Regions from separate parts of the Lysinibacillus sp. VIII_CA genome, predicted to be linked through region 2. Evidence: riboswitches for the same ligand, from Rfam matches in the RefSeq annotation. Region 2 holds a riboswitch; the other holds the start of a gene.
The links. A riboswitch is a leader RNA that binds a small molecule or an ion and turns the genes downstream of it on or off. The one in region 2 is predicted to bind S-adenosylmethionine.

Region 1: it holds a riboswitch for S-adenosylmethionine, as region 2 does, so the genes downstream of both, metK (methionine adenosyltransferase) here and ACP3VS_RS12270 (methionine ABC transporter ATP-binding protein) in region 2, are expected to answer to the same signal.

What each region holds. Positions count from the first base shown of each region.
Region 1 covers NZ_JBNFXM010000002.1:28,682-37,367, reverse strand. The annotation lists gene ACP3VS_RS03515 (alpha/beta hydrolase) at 1-778, opposite strand, end outside; gene ACP3VS_RS03510 (gamma carbonic anhydrase family protein) at 913-1,425, shown strand; gene metK (methionine adenosyltransferase) at 1,601-2,797, opposite strand; SAM riboswitch class I at 3,082-3,200, opposite strand; gene pckA (phosphoenolpyruvate carboxykinase (ATP)) at 3,592-5,178, shown strand; gene ACP3VS_RS03495 (alpha/beta hydrolase) at 5,263-6,219, shown strand; gene ACP3VS_RS03490 (alpha/beta hydrolase family protein) at 6,300-7,076, opposite strand; gene ACP3VS_RS03485 (NUDIX domain-containing protein) at 7,066-7,527, opposite strand; gene ACP3VS_RS03480 (aminopeptidase) at 7,769-8,686, opposite strand, start outside.
Region 2 covers NZ_JBNFXM010000007.1:185,871-194,556, reverse strand. The annotation lists gene ACP3VS_RS12290 (polysaccharide deacetylase family protein) at 1-367, opposite strand, end outside; gene ACP3VS_RS12285 (nucleotide sugar dehydrogenase) at 384-1,709, opposite strand; gene ACP3VS_RS12280 (MetQ/NlpA family ABC transporter substrate-binding protein) at 2,378-3,229, opposite strand; gene ACP3VS_RS12275 (methionine ABC transporter permease) at 3,296-3,964, opposite strand; gene ACP3VS_RS12270 (methionine ABC transporter ATP-binding protein) at 3,954-4,982, opposite strand; SAM riboswitch class I at 5,066-5,169, opposite strand; gene ACP3VS_RS12265 (thioredoxin family protein) at 5,226-5,537, opposite strand; gene ACP3VS_RS12260 (hypothetical protein) at 5,553-5,894, opposite strand; gene gcvH (glycine cleavage system protein GcvH) at 5,986-6,366, opposite strand; gene ACP3VS_RS12250 (arsenate reductase family protein) at 6,448-6,804, opposite strand; gene ACP3VS_RS12245 (acyl-CoA dehydrogenase family protein) at 6,991-8,686, opposite strand, start outside.

The sequences.
Region 1 (8,686 bases), on a different contig from region 2:
GAGCATTATTGATAAAATCTCGAATGTACATAAAAATCTCTTCACGCTCTACTTCATGAAATAAATTGTGATAACAATTTGCCCATTCTTTAAATTGAAATTCCGTTAACTCTTGTTGATGAAGCCAATTACGCATTTGTCGAGTTTCCGTAATTTTATCTTTTTCAGCTGTCATAATTAACATAGGCATATTAGGAAATTCGTCCTTAGGTAGCATAACTAAATTTCTCATCATCTGCTGAAGCTCACGATACCATTTCACCGAAACTACAGACATAAATGGTATATCATCCTTCATTTCTTCTCTACCCTCTACGCTACGCGTCAATTTTTCAAATGTCAGGTCATGTGTCAATTTTACATTTGCTGTTAATGCACTCAGGCTTGTTAAAGCATTTGATAATTTACCTGGTAATAGCTTCAATTGCAGCCATGGTGATGTCAAAATAATACCTGCACACTCATACTTTTTCTTTTGCATTGTATGAAGAACTAAAGTAGCGCCTAGTCCATGTCCTATTACAAAGGTTGGTAAATTATATGAAAATGCATTCTCAATCAAATTTCTTGTATATTTATTGTACAATTTGAAGTCCTCATCATGGACACGGGCAAATCTTGCATTGACACCATGATTCGGTAAATCTCCCATGACTATGTGGAAGCCTTCCAATCTTAATTTTTCTATCAGCCATGCATACCAACGGTGGTTTTCATAAGCACCATGAAGAATAGCAATCACAGCCTTTGCTTGTCCATCAGCTTCCCATTTCCACATTTACATAGTCCTCCTAAAAAATAATTACACTTTGATTATATCGAAATAACAGCTCATTTTAATTTTATATTTCCTTAAAGTTGCGTATTTGATACGATAATACTATATCTACAAAAAGAAAAGAGGCGATTCTCATGATTTATCCATTCAAAGATAAAACACCAACGATCGATCCATCTGTTTTTATTGCCGATTACGCAACCATTACTGGAGACGTAACTATTGGAGCTGAATCAACTATTTGGTTCAATACCGTGATCCGCGGCGATGTTTCCCCAACAATAATAGGTAAACGAGTAAGTATACAAGATCTTTGCTGCTTACATCAAAGTCCTAAGTTTCCACTCATTATTGAAGATGAGGTCACAGTAGGACACCAAGTAACTTTACATAGCTGTACCATTCGAAAAAAAGCCTTAATCGGAATGGGCTCCATTATTTTAGACGGTGCGGAGATTGGAGAGGGTGCATTTATTGGAGCCGGAAGTTTAGTGCCTCCTGGTAAAGTCATTCCTCCAAATAGCTTAGCATTAGGACGTCCAGCCAAAGTTGTACGAGAATTAAATGCTGAGGATAAAGAGGATATGGAACGTATCGTACGTGAATACGCTGAAAAGGGTCAGTATTATAAATCTCTACAAAAATAAAAACCTACAAAGAAATTGTACCTTCATAAAAAATTCCTCGCTTTCCATGACACTATTTGTTCAAGGAATAAGGGCGAGGTATTTTTGCAAAAAAACAAAAGGGGCAGAAAAGCCCCTTTTGTTCATAATACATTAGAATAATTTTCTAAAGACTTCAGCACTTTAGCACAATAGTTTACAGCTGTACTTTTATGCGTAATGCGTCAGCTTTATCAGTTTGTTCCCATGGGACGTTTACATCTGTACGACCAAAGTGTCCATAAGCTGCAGTTTGTTTATAAATTGGACGACGAAGATTAAGCATTTTAATGATACCTGCTGGGCGTAAATCAAATAGCTCACGAACCCATTCTACAATTTTGCTTTCCGTCACTTTTCCTGTACCAAATGTATCTACAGCAATGGAAACAGGCTGTGCAACGCCAATTGCATAAGCCAACTGTACTTCAGCGCGTTCTGCTAAACCAGCTGCTACAATATTTTTAGCTACATAACGTGCCGCATAGGCAGCTGAACGGTCTACTTTTGTTGCATCCTTACCTGAGAATGCACCACCACCATGTCGTGCATAACCACCGTATGTATCAACAATGATTTTACGGCCCGTTAAACCAGCATCTCCTTTTGGTCCGCCAATTACGAAACGGCCAGTTGGATTGATAAAGTATTTTGTGTTTGTATCTAATAATTCGCTTGGCACTACAGGAGCAATCACGAATTGTTTTAGATCGGCCTGAATTTGTTCAAGTGTTGCTTCTTCATCATGCTGAGTTGAAATAACAATTGTATCGACACGAACAGGTACGTTATTGTCATCATACTCAATTGTTACTTGTGTTTTACCATCTGGGCGTAAATAAGCTAACTCCCCAGATTTACGAACTTCTGTTAAACGACGTGCTAATTTATGAGCTAAGCTAATTGGTAATGGCATTAACTCGGGTGTTTCATTACATGCATAGCCAAACATTAAGCCTTGGTCTCCTGCACCAATCGCTTCAATATCTGCATCTGTCATAGAACCCTCACGGGCCTCTAAAGCTTGGTCAACGCCTTGGGCAATATCTGGAGATTGCTCACCAATTGCTACAAGTACTGCTAAGTTTTCAGCATCAAAGCCATATTTACCACGTGTGTATCCAATTTCCGCCACAGTATCACGTACAATGCCTTTAATATCTACATAAGTAGAAGTAGTGATTTCTCCTGCTACTAATACTAATCCTGTTGTTACAGTTGTCTCGCACGCTACACGTGCATTTGGATCTTCTGCTAAAATAGCATCTAAAATGGCATCCGAAATCTGGTCACAGATTTTATCTGGATGCCCTTCTGTTACACTTTCTGATGTAAACAGTCGACGGTTTGTCATTTAGTTTTCCTCCTATTACTCTTACAAAAAGTATTTGTACGGTACTCATTACCCATGTCAAGTCCGCTCCTAAGGATTGAACTCTCTCAAGCCGCTGTTGTTGTCATTTCACTTTACGAGAAAAAATAACTGCTACTTAAAAACACGAGGATTTCGAAAGACCCGTCATTATAATAAGGAAAGAACTACATATACTTACCTTTACATTAATTTTTAACAATAAAAAAATCCTTTTCTCACGTTACTATACATGAGGAAAGGAATAATGACTTCGTTACCTTTCACTCTTATCGTTCAAGGGATTTTCCCTTGCATCAGGTTGGCACCAACGCATGTTGTGAAATAATACATGCAGGTTGCCGGGTTTCACAGGGCCTGACCCTCCACCAGCTCGGGATAAGAGTATCCGTTCAATTTTCATGTTACTGAAAAGGTCAATCGTTGTCAAATATTTTCTTATGTATTACTGTATAGAAAGGAAGAACAAAATTATCACCATAAAATTTTCATACTTGGGTGATGATGTAAATAGAAGAAATTTAATCCCTACAACATACCTAGCTTCTTGTGGTAACATATGTGTGGCTCAAATTTTAGACAATTTACTGTAGCATTGAATGTTTTCTACTCGAAAAACATTATTTTTTGTCAGTTTATTGAAAAGTAATAAAAACTCTAAAATAATTTCTTAATTAGTATAGATTATTTAACCCATTGTGTTATACTATTTTTGAAATTAAGAAAAAATCCCTCTAAACCAAGGGAATACTATAAAAAAGGATGGTATTTAATCGATGAATTCAGTAGAAATTGCAAACGAACTGAAGGAATTATTAAACGGCGGTAACATTAATGTTCAACTTTCAGTACCACAATTAGCAGAAAAAGCTACTTCTCGTGGTGAGGCAATGTTAACAGTAGATGGCGCAGTTCGTGCAGAAACTGGCAAATACACTGGTCGTTCACCTAAAGATAAATATACAGTAGAAGAAGAAAGCACAAAAGATCAAATTGACTGGGGTAAAGTCAATCAACCAATTTCCTCTGAAGTGTTCGATAATCTGTATGTAAAAGTAATAAAATATTTAAAAGAACGTGATGAATTATTCGTATTCAAAGGTTTTGCTGGTGCTGACAAAGATTCACAATTAAGCATCCAAGTGATTAATGAATACGCTTGGCACAACCTTTTCGCTCATCAATTATTTATCCGTCCGACTAAAGAAGAATTAGCTTCGCATGTTGCAGACTTCACTGTCATCTCAGCTCCTAACTTTAAAGCAGATCCTGCGGTTGACGGTACTGCTTCTGAAACATTCATCATTGTATCACTTGAAAAGAAAATTATCTTAATTGGTGGTACTGAATATGCTGGTGAAATGAAAAAATCTATTTTCGGAATTATGAACTACTTATTACCACAACAAGGAATCCTTTCTATGCACTGTTCAGCAAACGTTGGTGAAGCTGGCGATGTAGCATTATTCTTCGGTTTATCTGGTACTGGTAAAACGACATTATCCGCTGATCCAGACCGTAAGCTAATCGGTGACGATGAACATGGTTGGTCTGATAATGGAGTATTCAACATTGAGGGGGGTTGCTATGCAAAAACGATCAACCTTTCTGCTGAGAAAGAACCAGAAATCTACAATGCAATCCGCTTCGGTTCTGTTTTAGAAAACGTAGCTGTTGATCCAGAAACTCGTATTTGTGACTATGATGATGGCTCATTAACAGAAAATACACGTGTAGCTTATCCAATCCAATACATCGAAAATATTGTTGATCCATCTGTAGCAGGTCATCCAAAAACAATCATTTTCCTAACAGCTGATGCGTTTGGCGTATTACCTCCTATCAGCAAATTAACAAAAGAGCAAGCTATGTATCACTTCTTAAGTGGTTTCACTTCAAAACTTGCTGGAACTGAACGTGGTGTAACAGAGCCAGAACCAGTATTCTCTACTTGCTTCGGTTCTCCATTCCTTCCACTTCCTGCAACAGTGTATGCAGAAATGTTAGGTCAAAAAATTGATGAACATGGCGCACAAGTATACCTAGTGAACACTGGTTGGACTGGTGGCGAATATGGTACTGGTAGCCGTATGAAGCTTTCTTATACACGTACAATGGTACGTGCAGCTATCGATGGTAAATTAACAAATGTTGAAACGACACAAGATGCTGTCTTTGGCTTACACATCCCAACAGCAGTTGAAGGTGTACCTTCGCAAGTGTTAAATCCTCGTGAAGCATGGGCAGATAAAGCTGCATACGATGCTAAAGCTGCTGAACTTGCAGGCTTATTCAACGAAAACTTCAAGAAATTTGCAAACGTTTCGGAAGCCATTACTACACTTGGTGGTCCATTAAAATAACAACTAGAACAAGAAAAGGGAACGATATGATTCGTTCTCTTTTTCTTTCCCATACATAAACAGAAGCTAATATAGGAGATACATATGAAAAGAAAATACAAATTACTAGTAGCATTAATTACTATATTATTGGCATTAATTATTGGTGCTGGTTTTTTTGCAGGCAACTACTTTTATAATCTGGCATTAAATCCTGATACTGATAAAACAGCAGTTCTAGATGCCCCCCACAATCTAATCGATAGCAATTCAGATGAAGCTCGAGAGAAAGAGGCACGTGAGCAATGGTTTAACAAGCATTCTGAGGAGAAGTCAATTCCATCCTTTGATTCCCTTAAGCTGCATGCATACTCTATCCAAAACAGCCATCCCACAGACAAATGGGCAATTATCTTTCATGGCTATTCAAGTGATGGTACACAAATGACTAAGTATGCTAAACAATTTTATGATATGGGCTATCATGTACTCATTCCCGATGCAAGAGGACATGGTCAAAGTGAAGGTGATTATATCGGCATGGGGTGGCATGATCGTTTTGATGTGGTTTCATGGATTGACGACATTGTAAATATGAATGAAGATGCTGAAATCGTTCTATTTGGGGTTTCGATGGGAGGAGCCACTGTCATGATGGCTTCAGGCGAGGATTTGCCCTCAAATGTAAAGGCAATTATTGAGGATTGCGGGTATTCTTCCGTATGGGATGAATTTTCCTATCAGTTACAAGCCATCTTTCACTTACCTTCTTTCCCAATTATGCAATTCTCTTCGGTCGTAACTAAACTAAAAGCAGGCTATACACTAGCAGAAGCTAGTGCTGTTGATCAAGTGGCAAAATCGAAAACCCCTATGCTGTTTATTCATGGAGACAACGATACTTTTGTTCCTTCGACCATGTTGGATGACGTATATGAAGCAGCAAATGTACCGAAACAAAAGTTAATGGTCGAAGGGGCTGGTCACGGTGGTGCGGAAAGCTTAGCAGGCGAGCTCTATTGGGAAACGATTCAACAATTCTTGGAAACTTATACAAAATAATTAAACGCCCCTTCCTTTAGAATACTATTCATCTCCAGATGATAGCTATGTAAAGGAAGGGGCATTAATTTTTTCATTTTCTAATGTTGCTTCATCCATTCACAAAGAGCACGAACGGTTTCACGATTTTTAGCTGGTGGGTATTGATGTGCATAATGAAGGTCATACCATGTTTCGTATGTTTTATGAGCATCCTCTAAAAAAAATGCCAGCTGTCTAGCATGCTCTATATCCACATTCTCATCCTGATAGCCATGAATAATTAACACTGGGGCTGTTATATGCTCAACTTCGAATAAAGGTGTACGAGCATCATAGGCTTCCGGTACACGGTTGGGTGTTCCTCCGATAACGCGCTTCATCATCCGTCGCATATCTGTACGTTCCCAGTAAGTGGCCGTTGCATCAGAGACTCCAGCCCATGTCACAACGGAAGTAATATCCCTTCGTAAAATAGCTGTCCATAGAGCCATGATACCTCCTCGCGAAAAGCCAAAAACATGTATATTGTCGTTGCAAAATTGCTTCAGTACATCGACAGCATAAACAGCATCATAACGGTCTGCCCCTGCAAACTCATCCTTGCCTTCGCCACCTCTATTCCCACGATAATAAGGTGCAAAGACGATAAAACCTTGAGCGGCAAATTGGGCAATACGCGAGGGCCTTACCATGCCAATGCTTTGCATACCCCCTCTTAAATATAAAAAGCCATCATATGTACCTTCAGTCTTCGGCTCTGCTAAAAGTCCTTTTATTCGCAAGCCCTGTGATATATAAGTGATTTCTGTTAACCGTATTGCTGGATTGGGTGAAGGATATGCACGCTTTTCAACGATATCACCATTATTTGTCACGTCTTTTCAGCTCCTCCAGCATTTTCTCCATTCCCTCATCCTTCATATGAAAGCTTAAGTTTGGATGATGGGCAAATTCCTCATCAGTTAACCACAGCATACCGGATGTTTCTAAATCAAATTCAATGTCCTCCTGCCCAGCAAATTGTGCTGTAAAAACCGTTTTACAAAATAAGCTGTCGTCATGAACCGCATATTCTGCAAACCATTGAAGATTTTTCACACGGACACCCGTTTCTTCATACACTTCCCTTATGGCTGCATCCTCTAGCGTTTCGCCTTTCTCCAGTTTGCCCCCTGGCACCTCGACACCACGTCTTTTATGAATAGTACATAGCCACTTATTTTGGTGCTTTAAAAAAACAAGGACGTGTTTGGGTTCTACGTCAAACTCACCTCTCGTAAAACTCAAATCTACGCGCAGGCCATGTAAATCTGTAAATGTTAACATATCTTCAACCTCACGTTCTTTCATGCTGAATAATAGAAGTTATTTTTTCATTGCCTACACTTATAGGCGTATTGAATTTATCATTTCTGCTTTGCTAGCCATGCATTTCCACTAGGTGCAAATCATTCAATTTCCTCTAGCTTATCTAATTTAACTATAGTGTAATCATACAGAAACAAGCAACTCTAAATATAGGTCAAGCAAGCAAAAAAGCGTGCTTCTCAAGAAGTCACGCTTTTCATTACATTACTCGTTCACCATCGAAATAAACAATCGGATTTTTTACTACACAATCAATATGGACATCCGCTGCATTTGCTCCACCAAATGGCGTATTGCTACCAAATGCGATATGGATTGTCCCATAGACTTTTTCATCTTCCAGTACATTTCCACATAAAATGGCACTTTTATTAGCTCCAATGCCGAACTCTGCAATGATTCGACCATTCCCTTCCCCAAGTAACTCCAGCAATCGAGGACCATCCGGACCAATAGCTTCTATTAATCGTCCGTTTGAAATTTTCAATAATAATGGTTCCTTTAAGACACCAATATTAGCAATCGAACCATCCACTAAAATTTCCCCATTTGCAGATGTTTCTATCGGCGCAATATAGGATTCACCCGAGGGTATATTACCATGCTCTCCTGCTTGGCGAATAACGCCAGTTGAACGAATGCCTAAACGGTTTGCAATACTAAATATTAGCTCATGACCATCTTTGACAATTCGAGTTTCTGCCGCCATATCGAGCAGCTGGACATACTTTTCTACCATTTCCTCAATCTCTTGCGCATCCGCATGAAGCGCACCTTGTTCAAGCATTTCCCATGAAATACCGGGCATTGTCGCTACACGTCCACCTTTTTCACAGGCATTTTTGCATGCTACTGTATGTGTTAAGGAGTGAGCGGTCAAACAAAGTGAGACATCAGCATTTGCCATAAGCGATGAAACTGCTTGAATAGGCTCCTGCCCTGATTTTTCTAATAACGGCATAACCATAAACATTGTATTAGCTGTTATTGTTAGCCCAGCCTTATAAAAGATGGTTGCTAAGTCTTGCTTTTGAACATCTGTCAAAATTAAAAGCGTTTCTGACGATTGAACATTTAAATGATCTTTTAATACCTTCAGTGCAATATCATGTAAATG
Region 2 (8,686 bases):
TTAAAGCTGTGACATCTGGAAATGACAATGTACCGTTTTGTACATCATGGCCTCTTTTTAGAATGTCTCGAACAAGCTCTGGTTCCTGTGCCACACGTAGCCCCTCTAAGAAAAAGGTGGCTTTCATATTAGATTCATCTAATTTCGCCAATAGTAGCTCCATTGTTTGATTATCCGCAAAGCCATTAAACGTTAGAGCTACTTTTGGCTTAATAATATCGACATGACTGATTGAATCACTCATCGTACCATCAGATTCCTTAATCTCTATAGAAGAATCAATTGGTTGAATCGTTTTTTGTGGAGTGGATTGACATCCTGCTAAGAACATCAGGATTAGAAGCCCACATATTTTTAGCTGTTTCATGTCCCACGAACTCTCCTTATAGTCTGTAATAATTTTTATTCTTAAATAAAAAATGGGTATTACGAGTATCAAAAATTAATGAGGCTTCCTGATCAATTAATGAATAATCAATGTTGGAATGATTGGTTAAAATCAACACAGCATCTGCATCTTTAACACTTTTCTCTGTTAAAGGAACTGTGTTTAAAAGAGTTTGTTCTACCGGGAACGTTTGTATATAAGGGTCGATAATCTGTAATGAGCTCTGACTATCAAGTAATTGCTGAATGACTCGTAGTGCAGGAGATTCGCGTGAGTCGTTTATATCTGGCTTATAAGTGACACCAATAATAACAATTTTTGCGTGGCACAGCTCAATATTTTGAATACGTAAGTACTGTTCCAGCCTCTCCACAACAAAATTAGGCATCGAATCATTTATTTTATCTGCTGCTTCAATTAAAGTTGCTGAGATACCATGCTGTTGACCCGCCCATAATAAATATTTGGGATCGACAGGGATACAATGCCCCCCTACTCCTGGGCCAGGCTTGAATGGCATAAAGCCATAAGGCTTTGTTGAGGCAGCATCTATGACTTCCCAAACATCAATGTTCATTTTATAGCACATTTGACTGAGCTCATTGACAAGGGCGATATTGATTTGGCGAAATGTATTTTCCAGCAATTTCTCCATTTCGGCAACTTTGGGACTTGTTACCGTAAATACACTAGTATGAATGACTGTTTCATAAAAACCCTTTGAAACTTCCAAACAATTAGAAGTAACACCGCCAACAACTTTGGGTGTATTGGAAACTGAAAAATTACTATTACCAGGGTCCACTCGCTCTGGTGAATAAGCTAAGAATAAATCTTGACCCACAGCAAAGCCATGCTTTTGCAAAATAGGCTGAACAATTTCCTCTGTTGTCCCAGGATAGGTCGTACTTTCAAGAATAACTAATGCATTTGCTTTAATATAACGCCCGATGTCATGTGCTGCCTCTTCTATATAGGAAATATCAGGAGTACCATCCACTGTTGTAGGAGTCGGTACACAAATAATGACGACATCTACAGAAGCAAGTTTGGAAAAATCAAAGGTTGCTTCAAAATGTTGATCTTTTAATATTTGCTGTATATTTTCTTTCGGGATATCAGCTATATAGCTCTCACCGTTTTGCAACATGGCGATTTTTTCTTGATTTTTATCAAAGCCTAAAACATGAAAACCTTTCTGGACAATTTCAATGGCAAATGGTAGGCCTACATAGCCGAGACCAATTACCCCAATTGTCGCTTTTTTTAATTGAATTTTATTTAATAAAGCTGAGCTCATCGATTTCGTGTTTATCGTCATAACAATAACTCCTTTGGCTAAACTTACATGTAATTTTTATCGCCATTTTTCCGTTATCTATTCATCCTCAATATTTAGTCATATCGAGTATTTTGCAACGTAATAGGTTATTTCTTTTCCTCATCGCCATTCTGTACAAACCCCTTTCTTCTCCACATACTTTAGTATGATTTTTTTAGTCAAAATAGATTAATAAAATCCAAATTTCACAAAAAAACTTTTCTAACAATTATATAGTACTACTCGTAACTAAACAATTTCTAAATAATTTCTTTACTCACGAAAAAACACCTACTTTTTTTTCACATACACAACAAAATAATTCATTAATTATTAAGATATTTAACAAATATATTCAGAGTCACTTATTAAGCGTAAACGAAAAAGATGCTAGGCAACACTGAAGAATGTTAATAAATAGGAATTAACATTTTTCCTTTTCAGGAAGTTGCTAAAAATCCCTCACAGCATTGGCTTTCACCGATACTGGAGGGATTAGACAAACATGTAGAACAGGGGATTATAGGAGCTTTTAAATACTTGATATAGCTATTTTTATTTCCACGGAAATCGACATCCTATCGATAATCACTATTAAAAGCAGGTAAGCAACCTCAAAAGAAAAGAGTACGTAAGTAACTCAATACTTACGTACCCTTTTTTGTAGATTATTGAACAGGTACTACTGCACCTTTCCATTCTTCTAAGATAAAGTCTTGGATTTCTTTAGAAGTTAATACTTCTAATAATGTTTTAATTTCAGGTCTTGATTCATCTCCAGCACGTACTGCGATGATGTTAACGTATGGTGACTCTTTGTCTTCAAGAGAAATAGCATCTTCAATAGGGTTTAAGCCATTATCAATAGCAAAGTTAGAGTTGATAAGTACTGCGTCCCCTTCATTGTTTTCGTACATTTGTACAAGCATTTCTGGTGCTGTATTCGCATCAAATTTAAAGTTTTTAGGATTCTCTTCTATATCCTTAATTTCTGCTGCTGTTTTATCAATACCATCTTTTAATTTAATTAAGCCCTTAGCTTCTAATAATGACAGCATACGACCGTGGTCTGATACCGAGTTAGAAAGTAAGATTGTTGCGCCTTCTGGAAGGTCTTCTAAAGACTTATACTTTTTAGAGTAAATACCAATTGGCTCAATATGAACACCACCAGCATTGACGAAATCATAGCCATTGTCTTTAATTTGCAACTCTAAATACGGAATATGTTGGAAGTAATTTGCATCCAACTCTTTTGATTCTAAATCTTGGTTTGGTAGTACATAGTCTGTATATGTTTCTACTTTAAGGTCAATACCTTTCTCAGCTAAAATCGGTTTTGCTTTATCTAAAATTACTGCATGTGGTGTATTAGAAGCTCCCACTGTTAAAGTAACGTTTTCTTTACTATCTGTTTTATCACCAGATGCTGCATTTGAATCCTCTTTTTTATCAGTACCGCAAGCTGCTAATGCTAGTACAAGTATTGATAAAAATAATCCTGTTAATAACTTTTTCATGTATGACACTCCCTTTATTTTAATGAAAATATGTTAGCGGTAAGAACCGGAATAACCTCAGTTTTATTAACGTTTATCAATTTTTTCTGTAATGAAATCACCTATCCATTGGATGATAAAGACTACTACTAAGATCAAAATAGTTGCCATTAATGTCACATCTTGGCGATTTCTTTGGAAACCGTCTAGGAAGGCTAAGTTCCCGAGACCCCCTGCACCGATTATCCCTGCCATTGCTGTATAACCGACAAGTGCTACAGCCGTAACAGTAATACCCGAAATGAGTGCTGGTAATGATTCAGGGATCAGTACTTTCCAAATAATTGTGGCTGTTTTAGCCCCCATTGAACGAGCTGCTTCAATAACACCCTTATCAATTTCTCGTAGCGCAATTAATACCATACGTGCATAGAACGGAGCCGCACCGATAATTAAAGCAGGTAAAGCAGCATTGGCTCCACGGATTGTACCAAGTAAAAACTTAGTAAATGGAATTAATAAAATAATTAACACGATAAATGGAATAGAACGGAATATATTAACGAGTGACCCTGTTAAAAAACTAACAATTTTATTAGCCCATAACTGATTCGGACTAGTTAAAAACAGGACAATCCCAATGGCTAACCCTAGAATAAATGTAATAACTGTTGAAATGGCCGTCATATATAATGTTTCATATGTAGCCTGCCACATGCTATCCCAGTCTACATTCGGAAAGAGATTAGTTAGCATCTGCAATCACCTCCGTTTGCACTTCCACTGTATTTAAATAGCTTAAGGCTTCAGTCACGTTTGCTTTCGACCCATCAATTTGCACAATGAGAGTACCATATGCACCATTTTTGGTTTGCGAAATATTCCCATGTACAATGCTTACTTCCACATCGAATTGCTTTACTAGATGTGAAATAACTGGCTGTTCTGTTTTTTCACCAACAAAAATCAATTTGACAAGTTGTCCAGTTGGATAATTTGCTTTGATTTGTTCTACTGTATCCTGTGTTTCCTTTGTATTGGTAATTTGCGCTACAAATTTCTTAGTAATGGCAGCCTGAGGAGCCTGGAAAACTTGCAATACTTCTCCACGCTCTACAATTTCGCCTGCCTCCATCACTGCTACACGATGACAAATCTTGCGGATGACATGCATTTCATGAGTAATGAGGACAATCGTTAACCCTAAACGTTCATTAATATCCACCAGTAAATCAAGAATGGCATCTGTTGTCTCAGGGTCTAGAGCAGATGTAGCCTCATCACATAGTAAAACCTCTGGATTATTGGCTAATGCTCGCGCAATCCCTACACGTTGCTTTTGTCCACCAGAGAGCTGTGATGGATATGCTTGATCACGACCTTCTAGGCCAACAAGTGCTATCAATTCCTTCACCCGTGCCTCACGTTGAGCTTTTGATACACCTGCGATTTCTAATGGGAAGGCAATGTTTTCTGCAACTGTTCGTGACCAAAGTAGGTTGAAATGTTGAAAAATCATACTAACCTTTTGTCTAGCTGCTCTAAGCTTTTGACCTTTAATCGATGAAAAAGCCTGATTGTTCACTGTTACTGTTCCTGTTGTTGGTTTCTCTAAGCCATTAAGTAAACGAATCATCGTACTTTTACCAGCGCCACTATAGCCGATAATGCCAAAAATTTCACCCTTATTAATAGTCAGGTTAACATCTTTGACTGCCGTTAATTCGCCATTTGCTGTTTTGTATTTCTTCGTTATATTTTGAAGCTGTATCATAGCGAATACTCCTTTTCTTATATAAAAAAACCCCTCCACTTATAGACAAGTAGAAGGGGTCACGTATTATACGTTGAACCGTTCTCTCATCTTTCAAAGAAAAATCTTTGGGTGATTTGGCACCTTTTCACTATGTGATGGTTGCCGGGCTTCATAGGGCACTTCCCTCCGCCGCTCTTCATAAGAGTTCGATATATTTAATGTTTTAGTAATATATTTGTTACTTTACCACGCTAATAAAGTTCAGTCAATTAATTTTTTTAACAATTCGTACAAAAAAGGTACGGATTGAAAAGCATAAATCTTTTCTGTCACTTTGCCACCGTCACAAACAAGTAAGCACGGAACGCTTTCAATTTGATGCTCAAAAGCAATTTGCTCCAAAAAATTAATATTTGCTTTCCCTAGCTTTAGGTGAGGTAATAGTTGTTCTACAATTGACATCATTTTTGATGCCACTGCACAAGTACCGCACATCGGTGTATATAAATAAAACGCAGCTTTTTCTCCGGACTGTAATGCCGTTTCCCACTGCTCTTTCGACCATTCTTCCATTTAGTTCACGCAACCTTACAAAATATATTCATTATGGATTGAGAAATGCGCACGAAGTAAAATCATGGCTAACACTTTTCTAGGTGTCGTTTCTACTTCCTTATATGTTGGCATTGTTCGTAAATGCTCTGCTTCAGGATAATGTCTGTCCATTAATGCACGTAGCTTATCGCCTGAAGTATCGGCATCAAAAAAGGTAAATAGCTCATAGCCCTCATAGGGATCGATTAGCTCTTCTAATTGATGCACACCAATTGTTCCATTCGTACATAGTATTGTAACATTCTCGTTTAAAATTGGCTCAATTTGTAGCTTATCTGAGCGTCCTTCTACTATCAAGCATTTCCCATCGAACATTACGCCACCTCCATTTAGACATTCCCACTTATACGTTATTATATAATAAAAAACGCCGGTAGTTTCCGACGTTTTTTGATTATGGCTTGTCTTATTCTGCTGTCATCTCTTCGTATTGTTCTGCTGTCATAAGTTTATCAACTTCTGATGCATCAGCAGGCTCTACGACGATCATCCATGCTTTTTCATATGGTGATTCATTAACGAATTCTGGGCTATCTTCTAAATCTGCATTAACTTCAACTACAGTACCTGAGATTGGTGCATATAATTCAGAAACAGTTTTTACTGATTCTACGCTACCGAATGGATCATCCGTTTTGATTTCATCGCCAACTTGTGGAAGCTCAACGAAAACGATATCTCCTAATTCAGATTGTGCGAAGTGCGTAATACCAATACGTACTTTTCCATCTTCTACTTTAACCCATTCATGCTCTTCAGAGTAACGTAAGTCTTTCGGTGTGCTCATGCAAAAAACCCCTCCATAATTATGTAATATATTCACTTTCAGTGTGCCATACTTCTCCTATAAAAACAAGAATAAAAACGGCTATATCCAAGCTTGCTCAAAATCGGATTCTTTAAACCCTAAAGTTACTTTTTTTCCATCTGTTACGAGTGGACGTTTTATTAACATCCCATCCGAAGCAAGTAGCTCAAGCTGTTCTTCCTCAGTCATATCAGCTAGCTTGTCCTTCAAACCAAGGTCACGATATTTCATGCCTGAAGTATTAAAAAACTTCTTCAAAGGAAGACCACTGACTTGCCATAAAGCTGTTATTTCATCCTTTGTTGGCGGCTGCTCTACGATATGTACCTCTTCATAGGAAACGTCATGATCATTTAACCACTTTTGCGCTTTTTTACATGTTGTACATTTGGGATAATGGAAAAATTGAATCGTCATTAAAATGCTCCTTTGCTGTCTTTTTCTGTAGTATACCATCATAATCATCGAGAATGGTGGAACTTCGCTCATTTCCGTAAGTCTATCCATCCATTTTGTATTTTTATCCGTTACTTTGACAAATAATTTATTTGGCACAATAAAAAACTAGCTACCCACTTACGGATAGCTAGCATTTTCCTACGATTAAACGATATATTTTTCTGCTTCAATTAATTTCACAGATGCTTCACGTTTCTTCGTAATGAGGTTGTATGGATTATTACGTGTTAATTTACGTAATGCAGATAATGTCATACGTGCTGCATCACCATCTGCGGAAGCCAGAATTGTATCTTTTGCTTCTTTTTCGATTTCTACAAATGCTTCTTGGCAGAAAATTTGAGTGTATAGCAATTTTTGATGTGCTTTTTCAACGCCATCACGAGCAATCGCTTTTTCTGTGCGTAATACAGCTGATTCCATTGCAAATAATTGATTAGCGATATTAGCAATATTCACTAATACTTCTTGCTCTTGATCAAGCTTCGCACCAAAGCGTTGTGCGGCTAAGCCTGCAGCTAATACAGCAATCTTCTTGGCATTTTTCACTAAGTATTTTTCCTGAGCTAGTGGCTCAGTGCCGATATCCTCTGGCATTAGCATTAGAAGCTCTTGCTGTAAATTTTGCGCAACCTGTAATAATGGCAGCTCACCTTTTAGTGCCTTTTTCATAAATGTACCTGGTACAATCATGCGATTAATTTCATTTGTACCTTCAAAAATTCGATTAATACGAGAATCACGGTATATACGCTCTACCTCATATTCAGCCATGAAGCCATAACCGCCGTGTAATTGTACAGCTTCATCTGCAATATAATCTAATGTTTCTGATCCAAATACTTTAGCAATGGAGCATTCAATCGCATATTCAGCGATAGCACCTGCAATCACTTTTCCTTCCTTTTGCTCCTCTGGGCTTAGCTGGCTTAAACGGTCTTCAAATAAACCCACAGTACGATAGTTTAATGACTCTGATGCATACAAATGAGAAGCCATTGTTGATAATTTTTCTTTTGTTAGGTTGAAGTCAGATAGCTTTGTTTTAAATTGCTGACGTTGGTTTGTATATTGTACCGCTAGCTCAAATGCGCGTTTTGATCCACCAATTGTTCCAACCCCTAGTTTATAGCGACCGATATTTAATATATTGAAGGCAATGACATGCCCACGACCAATTTCACCTAATAAATTTTCTACTGGCACTTCTGCATCTTCTAACACAAGTGTACGGGTAGATGAAGACTTAATCCCCATTTTCTTCTCCTCAGGACCGACTGAAACACCATTGAATGTACGTTCCACAATAAAGGCAGAGAACTTATCACCATCAATTTTAGCATAAACAACAAATACATCTGCAAAGCCCGCATTTGTAATCCATTGCTTTTCACCATTTAAAATATAATGTGTGCCTGCATCGTTTAGTTTCGCAGTTGTTTTTGCCCCTAAAGCATCCGAGCCTGAACCTGGCTCTGTTAAAGCATAAGCAGCAATTAATTCACCCGAGGCAAGCTTAGGTAAATATTTTTTCTTCTGATTCTCGTCACCGAATAGCACGATTGGTAATGAGCCAATCCCTACATGTGCACCATGAGTAATGGAGAAACCACCTGCTACAGACATTTTTTCTGCAATTAATGCTGAAGAAACTTTATCTAAGCCTAGTCCTTCGTATTCTTCTGGCACATCTGCTCCAAGCAAGCCTAATTCACCAGCACTTTTAAGGAGACGTACTGAGTGCTCGAATTCATGATGCTCTAAATTTTCAACTACAGGTAAAACTTCATTTGCTACATATTCTTCTGTTGTTTTGGCAATCATTTTATGCTCGTCAGTG